One region of the Micromonospora globbae genome, then DNA from elsewhere that is predicted to be linked to it. Evidence: riboswitches for the same ligand, from Rfam matches in the RefSeq annotation. Region 1 holds a riboswitch; the other holds the start of a gene.
What was found. Region 1 has a riboswitch for cyclic di-AMP ahead of OG994_RS10480 (transglycosylase family protein). Riboswitches for the same ligand answer to the same signal wherever they lie in the genome.
Positions count from the first base shown of each region.

Region 1 (7,436 bases):
GAGCATCGGGCCGTGGTCGCGGCCGGGCTTGCCGATCCGCTGGCCGAGCAGGCGCACCAGCGGCTCGGGCGAGGACACCATCTTCGCGATCCGCTCGGCCCGGTCCGGCGCGTCCGGGTGCCGGTCGAGGTGGCGCAGGTGGCCGCGGACGGCCGCGTACACCTCGGCGCGCTTGCGGCGCAGCATCGGCTGCGCCGCCCAGCGGAACACGATGCTGCGGGCCAGGTCGCCGACCACCGGGAACCGGAGCTGGGTGGCGAAGATCAGGTGCTCCAGCGCCTGGCCGACCATCTCGCGCAGCTCGTCGCCGGGCAGCGGCTCGGCCAGCCACGTCTGGAGGAAGGTGACGATCACCGAGACGTCGGCCGACGCCCGCTGCTGCGCCAGGAAGATCCGGAACACGGCCTCTTCCAGGGCCGGGGTGCGTTCGAAGTCCTCGACGCCGTAGTGGGCCAGCACCCGGGCCAGCCGGGTGCGGAACGTGTCCGGCAGGGCGGCGCGGTCGACGTCGAGGCACTGCAGGTACGCGTGGAAGTACTCGCGGGGGCTGTGCACGCGGGTGTCGGCCCGGGTCTCCTCGCCGAGCGGCCGGTTGCGGCTGAGCTCGGACAGGTCGGCGAACACCTGCAGCAGCCCGACCTCCTCCTCCAGCGGCCGGCGGCCGAGTTCGGCCCGCGCGGCCAGGTAGGCGGTCAGCGCGCGACGCTCGTCGTGGGGGTCGACGTCGTAGCCGAGCAGCAGCCCGCGCAGGTCGGCGATGCCACGCGCCACGCGGGCCTCGGCGGACAGGTCGGTCGGCTCGGGCGGCAGGTCCAGGTCGACGGCCTCGGCCTGCGCGGCCTCGCCCGCCGCGGGATCGCCGACCGGCTCCAGGCGCAGCAGCGGCGCGCCGGTCTCCACCTGGCTGCCGACGGAGACCAGGCACTCCCGCAGCCGCGCCGCGAACGGCGCCCGCAGCACGGTCTCCATCTTCATGCTCTCCAGGACGAGGACGGGCGCGCCCGCCTCGACCTCGTCGCCCACCTCCAGCGGCGTCGCGACGACCAGCGCCGGCGCGGGCGAGCGCAGCACGCCGCCCTCGTCCCGGCTGACCCGGTGCGTGACGCCGTCCACCTCGACCAGGTGGGTGGGTCCGTGGGTGTCGGTGACCAGCCGGAACCGTTGCCCGTTCACCACGATCCGGCCGGTGTGCTCGTCGAAACGCTCCAGCTCGGCGTCCACGGCCGGGGCGGTGCCGATGCCGACGCGGAAGCGGCGCGGCCCGGTCTGCGCGACGGTCACCCGGTAGCTGGCGCCACGGAGCTTGAGATCGATCGGCCGGCCGCTCTCGTGCTGCACCTGGGGACGCCCGCCGTGCGCGGTGGTGAGCAGGCGCTGCCGCTCGACGAGGGCCTGGTCCTCGTACGCCTCGATGGCCGCCGCGGCCAGCGCGACGCCGGAGTGCCGGGTGGAGACCAGGCGGCCCTGCTCGCGGACCCGGTCGATCCAGCCGGTGTCCGCGCTCGCGTCGATCACCTCGGGCTGGTCGAGCAGTTCGAGCAGGAAGCTCTTGTTGGTGGCGCCGCCCTCGATGATCACCGTGGTCTCGGCGACGGCGCGGCGGAGCCGACCGAGCGCCTCGTCGCGCGTCCGGCCGTAGGCGATGATCTTGGCGATCATCGAGTCGAAGTCGGCGGGGATCACGTCGCCCTCGCTGACGCCGGTGTCCACGCGGATGCCGGGGCCGCTGGGCAGGGCCAGCCGGACGATCCGGCCGGGCGAGGGCGCGAAGTCGCGGTCGGGGTCCTCGGCGTTGAGGCGCGCCTCGACGGCGTGCCCGGCCTCGGCGGGGATCCGGTCGCCGAGCCGGCCGCCGGCCGCGACGTGGATCTGCGCCTTCACGAGGTCGAAGTCCGTGGTCGCCTCGGTGATCGGGTGCTCGACCTGCAACCGGGTGTTGACCTCGAGGAACGCGAAGAGCTTCTCACCGGGGTGGTACAGGAACTCGACGGTGCCGGCGCCCCGGTAGTCCACAGCCAGCGCGAGCCGCTCGGCCGCCGCCTTCAGCTCGCGGACCTGCTCGGGGGCGAGCACCGGCGACGCCGACTCCTCGATGACCTTCTGGTTGCGCCGCTGCACCGAGCAGTCGCGGACGCCGAGCGCCCACGCCGTGCCCTGGCCGTCGGCGATGACCTGCACCTCGACGTGCCGGGCGCCGGTGACCAGGCGCTCCAGGAACACGACGCCGCTGCCGAAGGCGCGCTGGGCCTCCAGGCTCGTGCGCGCGTACGCGTCGGTGAGCTCCTCGTCGCTGCGGACGACCCGGATGCCCCGTCCGCCGCCGCCGGCGGTCGCCTTCAGCATCAGCGGGTAGCCGATCTCGGCCGCCGCGCGCTTGGCCGCGGCCAGGTTCTCCACCGCGCCACGGCTCCACGGCGCCACCGGCACGCCGACCTCCTCGGCGATCAGCTTTGCGCCGATCTTGTCGCCGAGCGTGCGCATCGCCTCGGGGCTGGGCCCGATGAACGTGACCCCCAGCTTCGCGCAGAGTTCGGCGAACGCCGGATCCTCGGCGACGAAGCCCCAGCCGACCCACGCCGCGTCCGCGCCCGTCTCGACGAGGGCACGTTCGAGGACGGCGTGGTCCAGGTACGGACGCGCGGAGGCGGGCCCGAGGCAGTAGCTGTGGTCGGCCTCGCGGACGAACGTGGCCGTGGGCTCCGCGTCGGTGTACAGCGCGACGGTCTCGATGGGCGGGGCTGCGGCCTCGGCGTTGAGCTCGCGGACGGCGTGGATCAGCCGCATGGCGGCTTCTCCCCGGTTGACGATGGCGATGCGGCTGAACACCGAGTTGGCCCCCCAAAGAGCGTCGTTCACAGAAGAACGGGGACGCCCTGGTGGCAGAGGTCCCCGCCGACAACCTTCGCCGCTACCGGCCGGTAAGGAACTGTCGCACCGACCAAACTGCGAACGGCGGAAGTTGTGGAGATTCACCAACCCGGACGGTACGCCTTCTCCAAAGATCGATGCATCAGCCCCGCCGGTGACCGCGTCCGACCGACCGGGGAGATTCGCGCCACCACTGTCCGTGACGGCCGCACCGACACGTTCGGGCACCCACCCCGGAAGGGTGGATGCCCGGACGCCGGTGGTGCGTCAGAGGGCGAGCCGCTGCCCGGGCAGGATGAGACCCGGGTCGTCGCCGACCACCCGCTCGTTCCGCTCGTACAGGGCCCGCCAGCCGCCGTCCACGTGGTGCGCCTCGGCGATCTCCGACAGCGTGTCGCCGGGCTTCACCACGTACGTGTGCCCGCCGGACGAGGGCGCGGTGCGCGTCGTCGACGTCGAACCGCGCTCCTTGTCCCGGGTGGACGTGGACGACTTGCCGGTGGACGTCGAGGCGGTGGAGCCGGCCTTCTTGCCGCAGGTCGGCCACGCGCCGATGCCCTGGCCGTCGAGCACCTTCTCGGCGACGGCGATCTGCTCGCCGCGGGTGGCGAGGTCGGCACGCGCGGCGTACTTGGTGCCGCCGTACCCCTCCCAGGTGCTCTGGGAGAACTGGAGCCCGCCGTAGTAGCCGTTGCCGGTGTTGATGTGCCAGTTCCCGCCGGACTCGCACTGGGCGATGGCGTCCCAGTTGACCGCGGCCTGAGCGGGCGAAGCGGTGCCGAAGAGGGCGACGGCGCCGGTGACGGCGCCGGCGGCCAGGGTGCCGAGGGCGACGCGACGGGCGGTCACGGCACGGTGACGGGCGTTGTACGCAGATGACATGGGTGTCCTCCACGCCGGCGAGGTGAGCTGTCGGGTTCGGGCCGAGGAGCCCGGCCGCCCATGGCGGCTTCACCCCGAGGCGCGCGGCGCACCGCCGCACGCCGAGGAACGTGGGTCCCCCGCTCCTGCCCGGGTGACGAATTGCCGACGACCGGCGGCAGGATTAGGCGTTTCCGGTCGCGGTGTCCACGATGGCGGACCCGACCGACGCTAGGCGGCTCTCACGACGGTCGCCCACCCCCTGTGAAGTTCTTCACCGGGCCCCGCGTGGCGTCCCTCGCTCGAGTTGCGGACCGCGCGAGGCCGTGCGATGAGTGGCGCGTCGGCGCCGGGACGACCACGCGGCGTACCGGGAAGGTGACACCGCCGTCCACGTGCGACACCCGACACCCGGGATGCCGGACGGCCACCGATGGCACGCACATGATCACCCAACGCGATCATCGGTGGTCCGTACGGGGGACACGGCGGTGACGACTACGACACGAATACGCGCGGGGCTGGGATGCCTCGACACCGTGGGTGAGAATCCGCTACGGAGACCCGGCAGCTCAGGCCGCCGGCAGCCGGGTTTACCGGGGGGAGACAGTGGTGAAGGTAGGGCGGCACACGAACCAGAGGGGGGAATCGCCATGCCCGAGACAGACCGTACCGACTCGGTGACAGAACGACCGGACGGGGTGACCGACCCGTTGCTGTGGAAGCTCGCGCTGGAGGTGGCCGACGCGCACGAGCCCGACGGTGAGGGGGGCTGCCGGAACCTTCTCTGCGCCGGTGAGCCGTGGCCGTGCACGGCGTGGAACAACGCCCAGCGCGCGCTGCGGGCCGCCCAGAGCGAGGCCGACGGCATGGCCGAGCCCGCGCAGGACGCCCCCACCGGCTGGTCGGCGGCCCCGGTCGTGCCCGCGGCCCGCCGCGCCGCGACCGCCCACCTGCGGGAGTCGACGAGCGCCTCGGCCGCCTGACGGGGCGGACGGCCCGACGGCCGGGAGGACGTGTGGGTTCCGCTCCGGGCTGCGGCCGCGGGTGGACCGGTGACGCGGGAGCTGAGCGACGCCGGCCACCGTGGCCGCCCCCGGAGCGGGCCGAATATCGGCTGCGGGCCGACGGGTCGCGCCTCTAGGGTGCGCCGCGTGGACCTCGACATCGTGACCCTGGCGGAGCGCCCGGACGTCGGCCCGCTGCTCGACGAGGACTTCGACGGCGCCTGGCCGCCGTTCATGGTCTGGGACCCGATGGGCTCGGTCTACTACAGCGTCGCCCACGAGCTGTACCCGGAGTTCGTGTTCGCCGCCGTCGACCCGGCCGAGCCGGGCCGCCTGGCCGCCCGGGCGTACGCGGTGCCGCTGCGCTGGACCGAGCCGGAGCTGCCCGACGGCGGGTGGGACCGGATGATCCAGCGGGCCACGGTCAACCGGCTCAGCGGCGCGGAACCGAACATCGTCTCGGCGCTGGAGATCTGCATCCGCCCCGACCGTCGTGGCGGCGGACTGTCCGCGCTCATGCTCGACGCGATGCGGCGGGCGGTCGCGAAGCGGGGCTTCGACACGCTGGTGGCGCCGGTGCGGCCGAACGGCAAGCACACCCGGCCAGACCTGCCGATGACCGAGTACGCCGCGCAGGTCCGCGCGGACGGCCTGCCCGTCGACCCGTGGCTGCGGGTGCACGTACGCGCCGGCGGGCGCATCGAGCGCGTCGCGCCCCGGTCCATGGTGATCTCCGGGACGCTCGCCGACTGGCGTCGCTGGACCGGCCTGCCGTTCGACACGAGCGGCCCGGTCCACGTGCCGGGCGCCCTCGTGCCGGTGCACTGCGACGTGGCCCACGACCACGCCGTCTACGTCGAGCCCAACGTCTGGGTCCGGCACCGGCTGTAACGCGCGCCCCGCACCGGCGATTGCGCCGGAAGCGACCCGTCCCGGCAGGTCACCGTGGAGAATGACCCCTGGGACGAGGTACGTACGACGGGGGTCGAGGCGTGCTCGGAAGCGGCCTCCTGGCCCGGCTGCGCCACGTTGACCCGGGGTACGCGGCCCTGCGACGCGCCGCGCGACTGACCCTCGTGGCGTCGACCGTCTTCTACATCGGCCGCTACGGCGCCGGTGACGTGACGCTCGCGACGTACGGGCTCTTCGGTGTGGTCGCCACCGGCATGTTCGCGCAGCTGCCGGGGTCGGCCCGCCACCGGGCCCGGATCCTGCTCTCGGCACTGCCGGTGGCCTGGGTGCTGGTCGTCGCCGGCACCCTCCTGGCCGGGAACACCGCGGGCGCCGCCGCCGGAATGCTCGTCATCGGGTTCGCCGTGGCGTTCGCCGGTGTGGGCGGGCCCCACCTCGTCGGCCTGGCCAACGCCTTCCAGCTGTTCTACATCCTCGCCTGCTTCCCGCCGTACCAGCCGGAGACCCTGCCGCAGCGTCTGGTGGGCGTGACGGCCAGCGTGGCGCTGCTCGCCGCCGCCGAGGTGACGATCTGGCCCGACGCCACGCCCGTCTCCTATCCGCGGCGGCTCGCCGAGGCGGCCGACAGCGTCGCGGCGTTCCTCGACGCCACCACGGCCGCGCTGACCGGTCCGGTCAGCGCCCAGCGTGACCGGGACGCCCGGCACGACCAGGCGGCCGAGGCGGTGGCCCGGATCCGCCTGGCCGAGCTGCCGGCGCCGCAGCGACCGACCGCCTCCCGGGCCTCCGACCGGGCGCTGCGGGCCTGCCAGGCGGCCATGCAGGGGCTCCTCGTCAAGACGGCACGGCTCGCGGCGGAGCGTCCGCCCCGGCCGGACCCCGAGGCGGTACGGCTGCTGCGGACGTGCGCCGACACGACCCGGGCCGCCGGCCGCACCCTGCGCGGCGGCACACCCGCGGTGACGGTCGACGACGTGGACGCCGCGACCAGGGCGACCGAGCGGGCGTACCCGCACGCGGGTTCCCCCGCCTACCTCCCCCGGCTGTGCCTGGACGCGACCGTGCTGAGCATCGCCGAGCAGGCCCGCATCCTCGCCGTCTCGGCGCGGACCGCCGCCGGGGTGCCGGCCAGCGACGAGAACCGCGTGGCCAGCGCGTACCAGCAGGTGTTCGCCGACGCGCGGCACGGCCGGTGGACGTTGTACCGGCGGCAGTTCCAGGCTCACCTGACCCCCGGCTCTCCCCCGTTCCAGACGGCGCTGCGGCTGAGTGTGGCGCTGGCCGCCGCCCGCGTGGTGGCCGGCGTGCTGTCGCTCATGCACGGGTTCTGGGTGCTGCTGGCGACCCTCACCGTCCTGCGGACCTCGGCCGTGGACACCCGTACGGCGCTGCGCCCCGCGGTGGTGGGCACGGTCGCCGGCGCGATCGTCAGCGGCCTGCTGCTGCACTTCGTGGGCCAGTTGGTCATCTTCGCGGTCGCACTGCCGGTCACCATGCTGCTGGCCTTCACCCTGGGGCGGCTGGCCGCGCCGGCCTGGGCGCAGGCCGCCTTCACCCTGGTGCTCACGTTCGTGTTCGCGCAGCTCTCGTCCGGAGGACTCCAGCTGGCCGAGGTCCGTCTGCTGGACGTCCTGCTGGGCACGGCGATCGGCGTGCTGGCCGGCCTGCTGATGTGGCCGCGCGGCGCGCGGGGTGACCTGCGCCGCCACGCCGCCGCCGCGCTCGTGGCCAGCGCCGAGGTGCTCGAGGAGGTCGTCGAGGCGACGCTCGGCGGTCCGGCGTCGGACC
Region 1 is NZ_CP108084.1:2,358,536-2,365,971, forward strand. It holds gene OG994_RS10475 (ATP-binding protein) at 1-2,826, opposite strand, end outside; gene OG994_RS10480 (transglycosylase family protein) at 3,136-3,750, opposite strand; cyclic di-AMP (ydaO/yuaA leader) riboswitch at 3,748-3,930, opposite strand; gene OG994_RS10485 (hypothetical protein) at 4,383-4,715, shown strand; gene OG994_RS10490 (N-acetyltransferase) at 4,884-5,627, shown strand; gene OG994_RS10495 (FUSC family protein) at 5,729-7,436, shown strand, end outside.

Region 2 (7,436 bases), 2.1 Mb from region 1:
GAGGTGCGCGAGGCGATCGCCGAGGTCCTGGCCAAGGGCCGCCCGACCCGCATCGAGCTCAACATGCGACTGGTCACGTTCATCGACTCCGTCGGTATCAGCGCGATGGTCGCCGGCTTCCAGACCGCCGAGGTCAGCGGCGTCAAGCTGGTGGTCACCGAGCCCAGCCGGTTCGTGCACCGGCAGCTCTGGGTGACCGGCCTGCTCGGGCTCTTCGGCGCACCGGAGCCCTACTACGCGGGCACCGCGCAGCCCGAGGTGCTCCCGGGCGCCTGACCCGCGCCACTGACGCCCGCGCTCCCGTCTGAAGGCCGCGCCGCCGCGGGACGCCCGCCTCACGCCCGCGCTCTCGTCTGACGCCCGCCGCCGTCTGACGCCCGCCTCACGCCCGCCGTCATGGGACGGCCGGGACAGCGCCCCGGGCCGGCACTTCACGGCGCCGCCGCTCGGGCGTGGTCAGCGCCCGTCCAGGTCGGACAGGTCCACGTCGGTGACCTCGGTGACCGCCCGGATGGCCGTCACCGAGGCGTACCCCTGGGCGAGCAGCGCCACGTCCGTGCCGGCCTGCGCCGCCTGGCCGGGCTCCTCCAGGGAGGTACGGACGAAGCCGTGCCCGGCCTCGGCCACCGTCATCTGCACCTGGCCGAAGGTGGCGAGCGAGGCCCGGCGTACCCCGCGCAGCCGTTCGTGCGGCAGGTCGGGCGCGTTGACGTTGAGCACGCTCTCCACCGGGGCGGCGGTGAGCCGGGGCAGCAGGTCGAGGGCGACCCGGGCGGCGGTCGACCAGTGCCGGTCGGTGTCGCGTACCCGCGCGGCGGCGGTCACGGCGGCGCCGCCGCTCGCCGCGGTGGCCTCCCCTGCGGACAGGACGTCGAGCGAGACGGCCATCGCCCGGCAGCCGTTCGCGGCGGCCGTGAAGGCGGCGCCGACGGTGCCGGAGTGCAGGACGGCGCGCCCCGCGTTGGCGCCCCGGTTGACGCCGGACAGCACGGCCGACGGCGGCGGCCCGAACGCGCCGTGCATCGCGATGAGCGCGATGAAGCCCGGCGAGCCGCCGACCCCGTACGCGGGGACGCCCGGCAGCTCGACCAGCGGGTGGTCGCGGACGACGACGTGTCCCTCCTGCTCCACCGCGGTCATCGCGGCGCTCATGCCGCTCGCCTCCTCGAGCGGGGCGGCGACCACGACGTCCAGGCCGCGCTCCACGGCCTCCCGCGCCAGCGCCAGGATGCCGGGCGCGCCGATCCCGTCGTCGTTGGTGACGAGCACCCGCAGCGTCATCGCTCGGCCGCCCGGTCGGCCAGTTCGTCCGGGGTGGTGCGCTCCTGCGGCCGGGCGACGGCCGGGACCAGCCGCACCCGGTCGACGAGGCCGCTGATCGAGTCGAGCCGTCCGGTGCCGAGCCCGTGCCGGGTGACGTTCAGGGCTCCCGCGGCCGCGCCCGTACGGATGGCCGTGCGCAGGTCGCCCCCGCCGGCCACCACGGCGGCCACCCCGGCGGTCATCGAGTCGCCCGCGCCCCGCGGGTCGGCCGCCTGGAGGCGCGGCATCTCCACCTCGAACACCTCGCCGTCGACCAGCGCCAGCGCCGGCCGGTCGGCCCGGCTGACCACGACGCTCTCGGCCCCGGCGGCGTGCAGGTCGTACATGGCGCGGGCGAGCTGGTCCTCGTCGTCGCCGGCGGAGCGGCCGTCCCGGATCAGCTCCTCGTGGCTCACTTTAAGGAAGAAGACCCCGCTGTCCAGCACGGCGGTGAGGTGCTCGCCGGACAGGTCGACCACGACCCGCCCGCCGTTGGCGCCCAGGTCGGCGGCGAACCGCCGGTACAGCTCCGGCGGGACGAGCGTGGGGTCGTTGGGGCCGCTCAGCACGCTGACGGCGGCCCGCAGGCCCTCCCCGAGCGCCAGGTTGTAGAGCTCGTCCAGCTCGTGCCGGCCGAGCGGCTGGCCGGGCACGTCGACGATCTCCCGCCGGGTGCCGCCGCGCCGGTCGTGCACGTACCCGCCGCTGCCCGAGTCGCGCACGACCACCTTGAGGTCCACCCCCTCGCTCACCAGCAGGGGCTCCAGCACCTGGCCGATCTCGCCGCCGAGGGCCGTGCAGAGCACCACCTCGCCGCCCAGCGACATGATCATCCGGGCCTGCCAGACCCCCTGCCCGCCCGGGTGCAGGTGGATCTCCGGCTGGCCGGCCGGCTGGTCCACGGTCACCGTCAGCAGGGGAGTGGGCGCGAAGACCATGACGTGCCCGTTCGTGCCCGTGCCCGCGCGCTCGCCCGCCGTACCGTCCATGCGCCCCTCCGTCGGCCCGTGACGTCGCAGTTCCCCGCCTGGTGACCGTCATGCGACCGGTATCCGAAGGCGCGGCATCCGCGCCGCGCTCCCCGCGTTGTTGCCAGCCCCGCCGCCGTGGGTGAGGATCGGCCGAGCGACGTCGGCGGGAGACGGGGTGCTCAGGCGGGATTCGTTCAGTTACACCGTCCAGGCGCGGTGCGCGCTCGCCGACGCCATGGCGCTGCTCGGTGACCTCACGCGGCAGGGCGAGTTGCATCCGCTGATCGTCCGGGTCCGCCGGGTGCCGCCCCGGCCGGGCGCGCTGGCCAGCTACGCCGTCACCGACCGGCTCGCGGCCGGGCCGCTGCGGTTCCCGGTCACCTACCAGGCCGACGTCCTGACGAGCGGGGACGACGAGATCGTGACGGTGGCCCGGCAGTGGCCCGCCACCACGGTGCGCAACCACACCCGCCTGCACACCGAGCCGGGTGGCCTGGTGCGGATCGACGTGGAGATCACCCTCGCGGCGCCGGCGCCGCTGTTCCCGTACGCCTTCCGGCAGGCCCGCGCCGCCCACCTCGCGCTGGCGACGCGGCTCGGCGCGGCGCTCGACCGCGAGGCGGGCGGCCCGACCCCGGCGGCCTGAGCGGTCAGCCGCCGGTGCGCCCGGTCACCGTGGCGCGCCGGCGCGGCGGGGGCGTGGCCCGCCGCAGCCGCCCCCACGGCTTGTACGTGGAGAGCACTGTCGCGACGACCATGAGGCTGGTCGACACGGTGGGCGCGATCACCAGGTCGGCCCGGTCGCCGGGCGGCAGGGCGGCGCCGAGTTCGCCGGCGGCGCGCAGGTTCGGCGTGAGCAGGAACAGCACCAGCAGCACCATCACCGTGGTGATCAGCAGCTTGACGAGCACCCAGCGGTGCCGGAGCAGTCCCCACGGCGTCAGCAGGGCGCTGAGCACACCGACGACCCACACCACGACGCTGAGCGGGGCGAACAGCGCCGTGCCGACCAGCGCGGCGACCGGGTAGACGACGTCGGGGTCGGCGCCGCGCAGCACGGCGACGCCGAGGGTCAGCAGCACCAGGTCGGCGCCGAGCCACCCCAGCGAGGTGACGAGGTGCAGGGTGAGCAGGGCCTTGCGGGCGGTGCGCGGTGTCCGGGTCATGTCCGCGATGCTGCCCGCGCCGGCCCGCCCGGGCGTCCGGCGAGGAACGACACCGCTCCTACGCTCCGGGACGTAGTGCGGGTGGCCCGGCACGGGGACGGGCCACCCGCCGCGGTCAGTACACCGACAGGTGCACGTGGTTGGTGTGGTCGCTGGAGGGGTCCCCGCCCGCCCCGCTGTACGACTTCCATCCGCTGCTGGGCAGCCAGATCTGGCGGTACCAGATCACGTAGAGCACGGCGAGCCGGTCGGAGTTGCGGATGAAGTACGCCGACAGGTTGTTGCCGTACGTCTTGTCGCCGCCGGTGGCGTCGCCGCCGAAGCCGTTCTTCTGTGCGGCGAAGTCGCAGGCCCGGCCCTTGGGATGCTCGCCGGAGCCGCCGCTGCGGTAGCAGGAGACGTAGCGGGTGAAGCCGGCGGCCTTGGCCTGGTTGAGCGCGTGCAGCATGCGCGGGGTGATGCACCCGTTCGCGGGGGTGGGGTCGTTGACGCTGCACGACTCCTTCGGCCAGGAGCCGTCGGAGTTGCGCGGGGCCGGTGCGGCGTTCGCCGTGGAGGTGCCGCGGTTGGAGCTGTCGGTGGTGCGCGCGGCCTTGGCGTTGGCCACCTCGAGCGCGCGTTCGGCCTGTTCCTTGCGCTTGGCCATCACGGCGACCTGCTTGCGTTCCTCGCGGATCTCGCCGTCGAGCGCCGCCCGGGTGCGGGTCATCTGGTCGCGGGTCTCCATGAGGTCGCGCAGGGCGCGGTCCTCGTTGGCGGCGACGGCCTCGAGAGCCGCCGCGCGGTCCAGGAAACCCTCCGGGGTGTTGCTGTTGAGCAGCGCCGACACGGGCCCGAGGCGGCCGGTGCGGTACGCGACCCCGGCGATCTCACCGACCTTGCCGCTGCGCTGGGCGAGTTCCGCCTCGGTCGTCTTGAGCTGCGCCGTGAGCTCCTGCTGCCGTTTGACGGAGCGGGCGAGGGCGGCCTTGGCGTCGAGCCAGCCCTTGCTGGCCGCGTCGAGCTGCGCCCGCAGGGAGGGGGTGCCACCTTCCGGGTCCTGACCGGGGGCGGCGGCGCGGGCCACCGGGGCGGCCTCGGCGGTGCCGGGGGCGATCGCGACGCCGAGGGCGAGCGTCGCGGCGATCAGGGCCGCCATCCGGGCGGCATGTCGTCGTACGGGTGCCACTACTGGCATGCACATGTCCTTCCGTCAGCCGCCGACCGGGTTAGCTGACGGGTTCGGGACGGAAGATCCCTACCGCTGGCGCGGATGCACCCCACGAACATGGTTCCCCGGCTCGCCGCGTCGCGGCGATTAGGCGACGGCCGCCGCCGGCGCCGGTGGGCGCCGCCTGGCGGAGGCCGGGACCGAGCCTACCGGGGCCAGTGTGGTTGATGCAGCAGATGTGACTCTGTGTGTCTACCCAGACACGGAAAAATGGCGCAAAAGCGGGCTAGACGGGCGTGTGCTCGTCACCACTCCATGGCGCCGCAGGCGCCCGGCGCCGCGCGGTGCGGCCGAGGCGCCAGGTGCGGGGGAGGATGAGAACGCCGATCGCCACGCCACCACCGGGTCGGCCCACCACCAGCCGGTCGCCGCGATGAGCGCCGCCACGGCGATCACGCCGAGCAGGTCGCCCGGCACCTCCAGGGCAGTTGTCGGAGAAGGCGCGACCCGGCCCGTCCGACGTTCGCCTCAGGCGGTCGGCTCGATCGTGGTGAGCCGCTGGGTCGCCCGGGACAGCGCCACGTAGAGCGTCCGGACGCCGGCATCGGCGCGGATCTCGCCCGGCGCCACCAGCACCACCCCGTCGTACTCCATGCCCTTCGCCTCCAGGCTGGTCACCACCTGGAGGCGGGGCGCGCCGAGGCCGCCCAGCCAGCCGGCCACCTCGTCCCGGCGGGACACCGGGGTGATCACCCCGACCGTCCCCTCCACCTCGGCGAGCAGGCCCGTCACCGCCGCCACCGTGGTGGTCTCCAGCTCGCCCGCCGGCACCGTCAGCTCGACCGGCTCGACGCCGGTGGAGCGGACGGCGGTGGGCAGCGGCAGGTCCGGGTCGAGGCGGCGGATCTCGGCGGCCGCCACCGCGAAGATCTCCGCCGAGTTGCGGTAGTTGGTGGTGAGCGTGAAGTGGTGCCGGCGGCGGCGCCCCAGCGCCTGGTCCCGGGCGCGGGTCAGCTCCGCCGGGTCACCCGTCCAGGCCGTCTGGGCGGGATCGCCCACCACCGTCCAGGACGCCAGCCGGCCGCGCCGGCCGATCATCCGCCACTGCATCGGCGAGACGTCCTGCGCCTCGTCCACCACGACGTGCGCGTACTCCCGGTAGTCCGCCGGGCGCTCCCGGGCCGCCTCCCGCGCGGCGCGCTGCCGGTCGGCGTGCGTGCTCAGCTCCCGCACCCCGCCGGCGAGCTGGAACGGGTCACGCCTCGGCCGGCGCGGCTGCACCGGCTTGCCGAGCAGCGCGTCCAGCTCGTCCAGGAGGGCGATGTCGGCGACCGTCAGCCCCTCGGTGTCCAGGCTCCGGTACGCCTCGGCCAGCAGCCGGATCTCCGCCCCGGAGAGGACGCCGCCGGCGTACCGGCGCAGCCGCTCCGGTCGGGCCAGCCAGCCCAGCACGTGGCGCGGGTGCAGCCGGGGCCACCAGGCCTTGAGGAACTCCCGGAACTCCGGCCGGTCGGCGATCTCGTCCTCGAAGGCCCGCTGCTCGGGCAGGCGGGCGATGTCGAGCCGCCGCGCCTGCGCCCACAGCGCGGCGAAGACGCCGTCGAAGCCGGCCCGGCGCACCTCGTTGCGGCGGGCGCCCCGTGGCAGCGCGCGTTCCCGGATCCCGTCCAGCTCCTTGCGGTCCAGCCGCAGCAGCGCACCCCGGTAGAGCAGGCGCAGCTCGGTGGGGCCGTCGGGCACCGCGTCCCGGACCGCGCGTTCCAGCACGCGGCGCATCCGCAGCGACCCCTTCACGGCCGCCACCTCCGGCGGATCGGTGCGGGTGGCGCTCATGCCCGGGAAGAGCGTGCCGAGCGAGTGCAGGGTGGCGGTCTCCTCACCGAGGGAGGGCAGCACCGAGGCGATGTACTCCACGAAGACGGAGGAGGGCCCGACCACGAGGATTCCGCCGCCGGCGTACCGGCTGCGGTCGGTGTAGAGCAGGTACGCGGCCCGGTGCAGGGCCACCGCCGTCTTGCCGGTGCCCGGCCCGCCGGAGACGATCGTCACGCCGGAGCCGGGGGAGCGGATGGCCTCGTCCTGCTCCCGCTGGATGGTGGCCACGATGTCGCGCATGCCCCGCCCCGTGGCCCGGGAGAGCGTCGCCAGGAGCGCGCCGTCGCCGACCACTGCCAGGTCCGGCGGGGCGGCGGCCGGGTCGAGCAGGTCGTCCTCGATCCGGACGACCCGCTCGCCGCTGGACTGGATGGTCCGGCGGCGCACCACGCCGAGCGGCTGCGCCGGGGTGGCCCGGTAGAAGGCGGCGGCGGCCGGGGCCCGCCAGTCCACCACGAGGCTCGCCGCGTTCTCGTCCCGGATGCCGAGCCGGCCGATGTGCAGCACCTGGCCGTCGCGCAGGTCGAGGCGGCCGAAGACGAGCCCCTCGTGCTCGGCGTCCAGGACGTGCCGTCGCTGCGCCGCGTGGAACACCATGGCGTCGCGCTCGACGAGCGCACCGAGATTGCCGACCCGGGCGAGCCGGTAGCCGTCCCGCTCGGCGCGGACCGCCGCCCGCCGCAGCTCGGCGAGTCGGGCGTACACCCGGTCGAGATGCCGCTGCTCGACGGCGATCTCCTGCTCCAGGGTGGTCTGGTCGGTCACACACGCTCCTGATCCCCGTCGGCGCGGGCCCGCGGCTCGCGGGCCGCGCGCCGGGCCAACCGAACGAGGGTACGCCCCGGCCGGTCGTACCGCGTCCGAGGTGCGCCGCCGTCGGCTCAGGCTCCGAGGGCGGGAGCGGACCGGCCGTCCCGAGCGGGCCGGCCGAGCACCTCACGGAGCACCCCGAGCAGGGCGGCGTTCACCTCG
Region 2 is NZ_CP108084.1:213,507-220,942, forward strand. It holds gene OG994_RS00965 (STAS domain-containing protein) at 1-276, shown strand, start outside; gene surE (5'/3'-nucleotidase SurE) at 457-1,281, opposite strand; gene OG994_RS00975 (PfkB family carbohydrate kinase) at 1,278-2,291, opposite strand; gene OG994_RS00980 (SRPBCC family protein) at 2,449-2,919, shown strand; gene OG994_RS00985 (hypothetical protein) at 2,924-3,439, opposite strand; gene OG994_RS00990 (coiled-coil domain-containing protein) at 3,555-4,616, opposite strand; cyclic di-AMP (ydaO/yuaA leader) riboswitch at 4,621-4,753, opposite strand; partial or broken gene OG994_RS00995 (cation diffusion facilitator family transporter) at 4,924-5,072, opposite strand; gene OG994_RS01000 (HelD family protein) at 5,118-7,229, opposite strand; gene OG994_RS01005 (alpha/beta fold hydrolase) at 7,346-7,436, opposite strand, start outside.
Region 2: linked by a shared signal. The riboswitch ahead of OG994_RS00990 (coiled-coil domain-containing protein) and the one ahead of OG994_RS10480 (transglycosylase family protein) in region 1 are both predicted to bind cyclic di-AMP.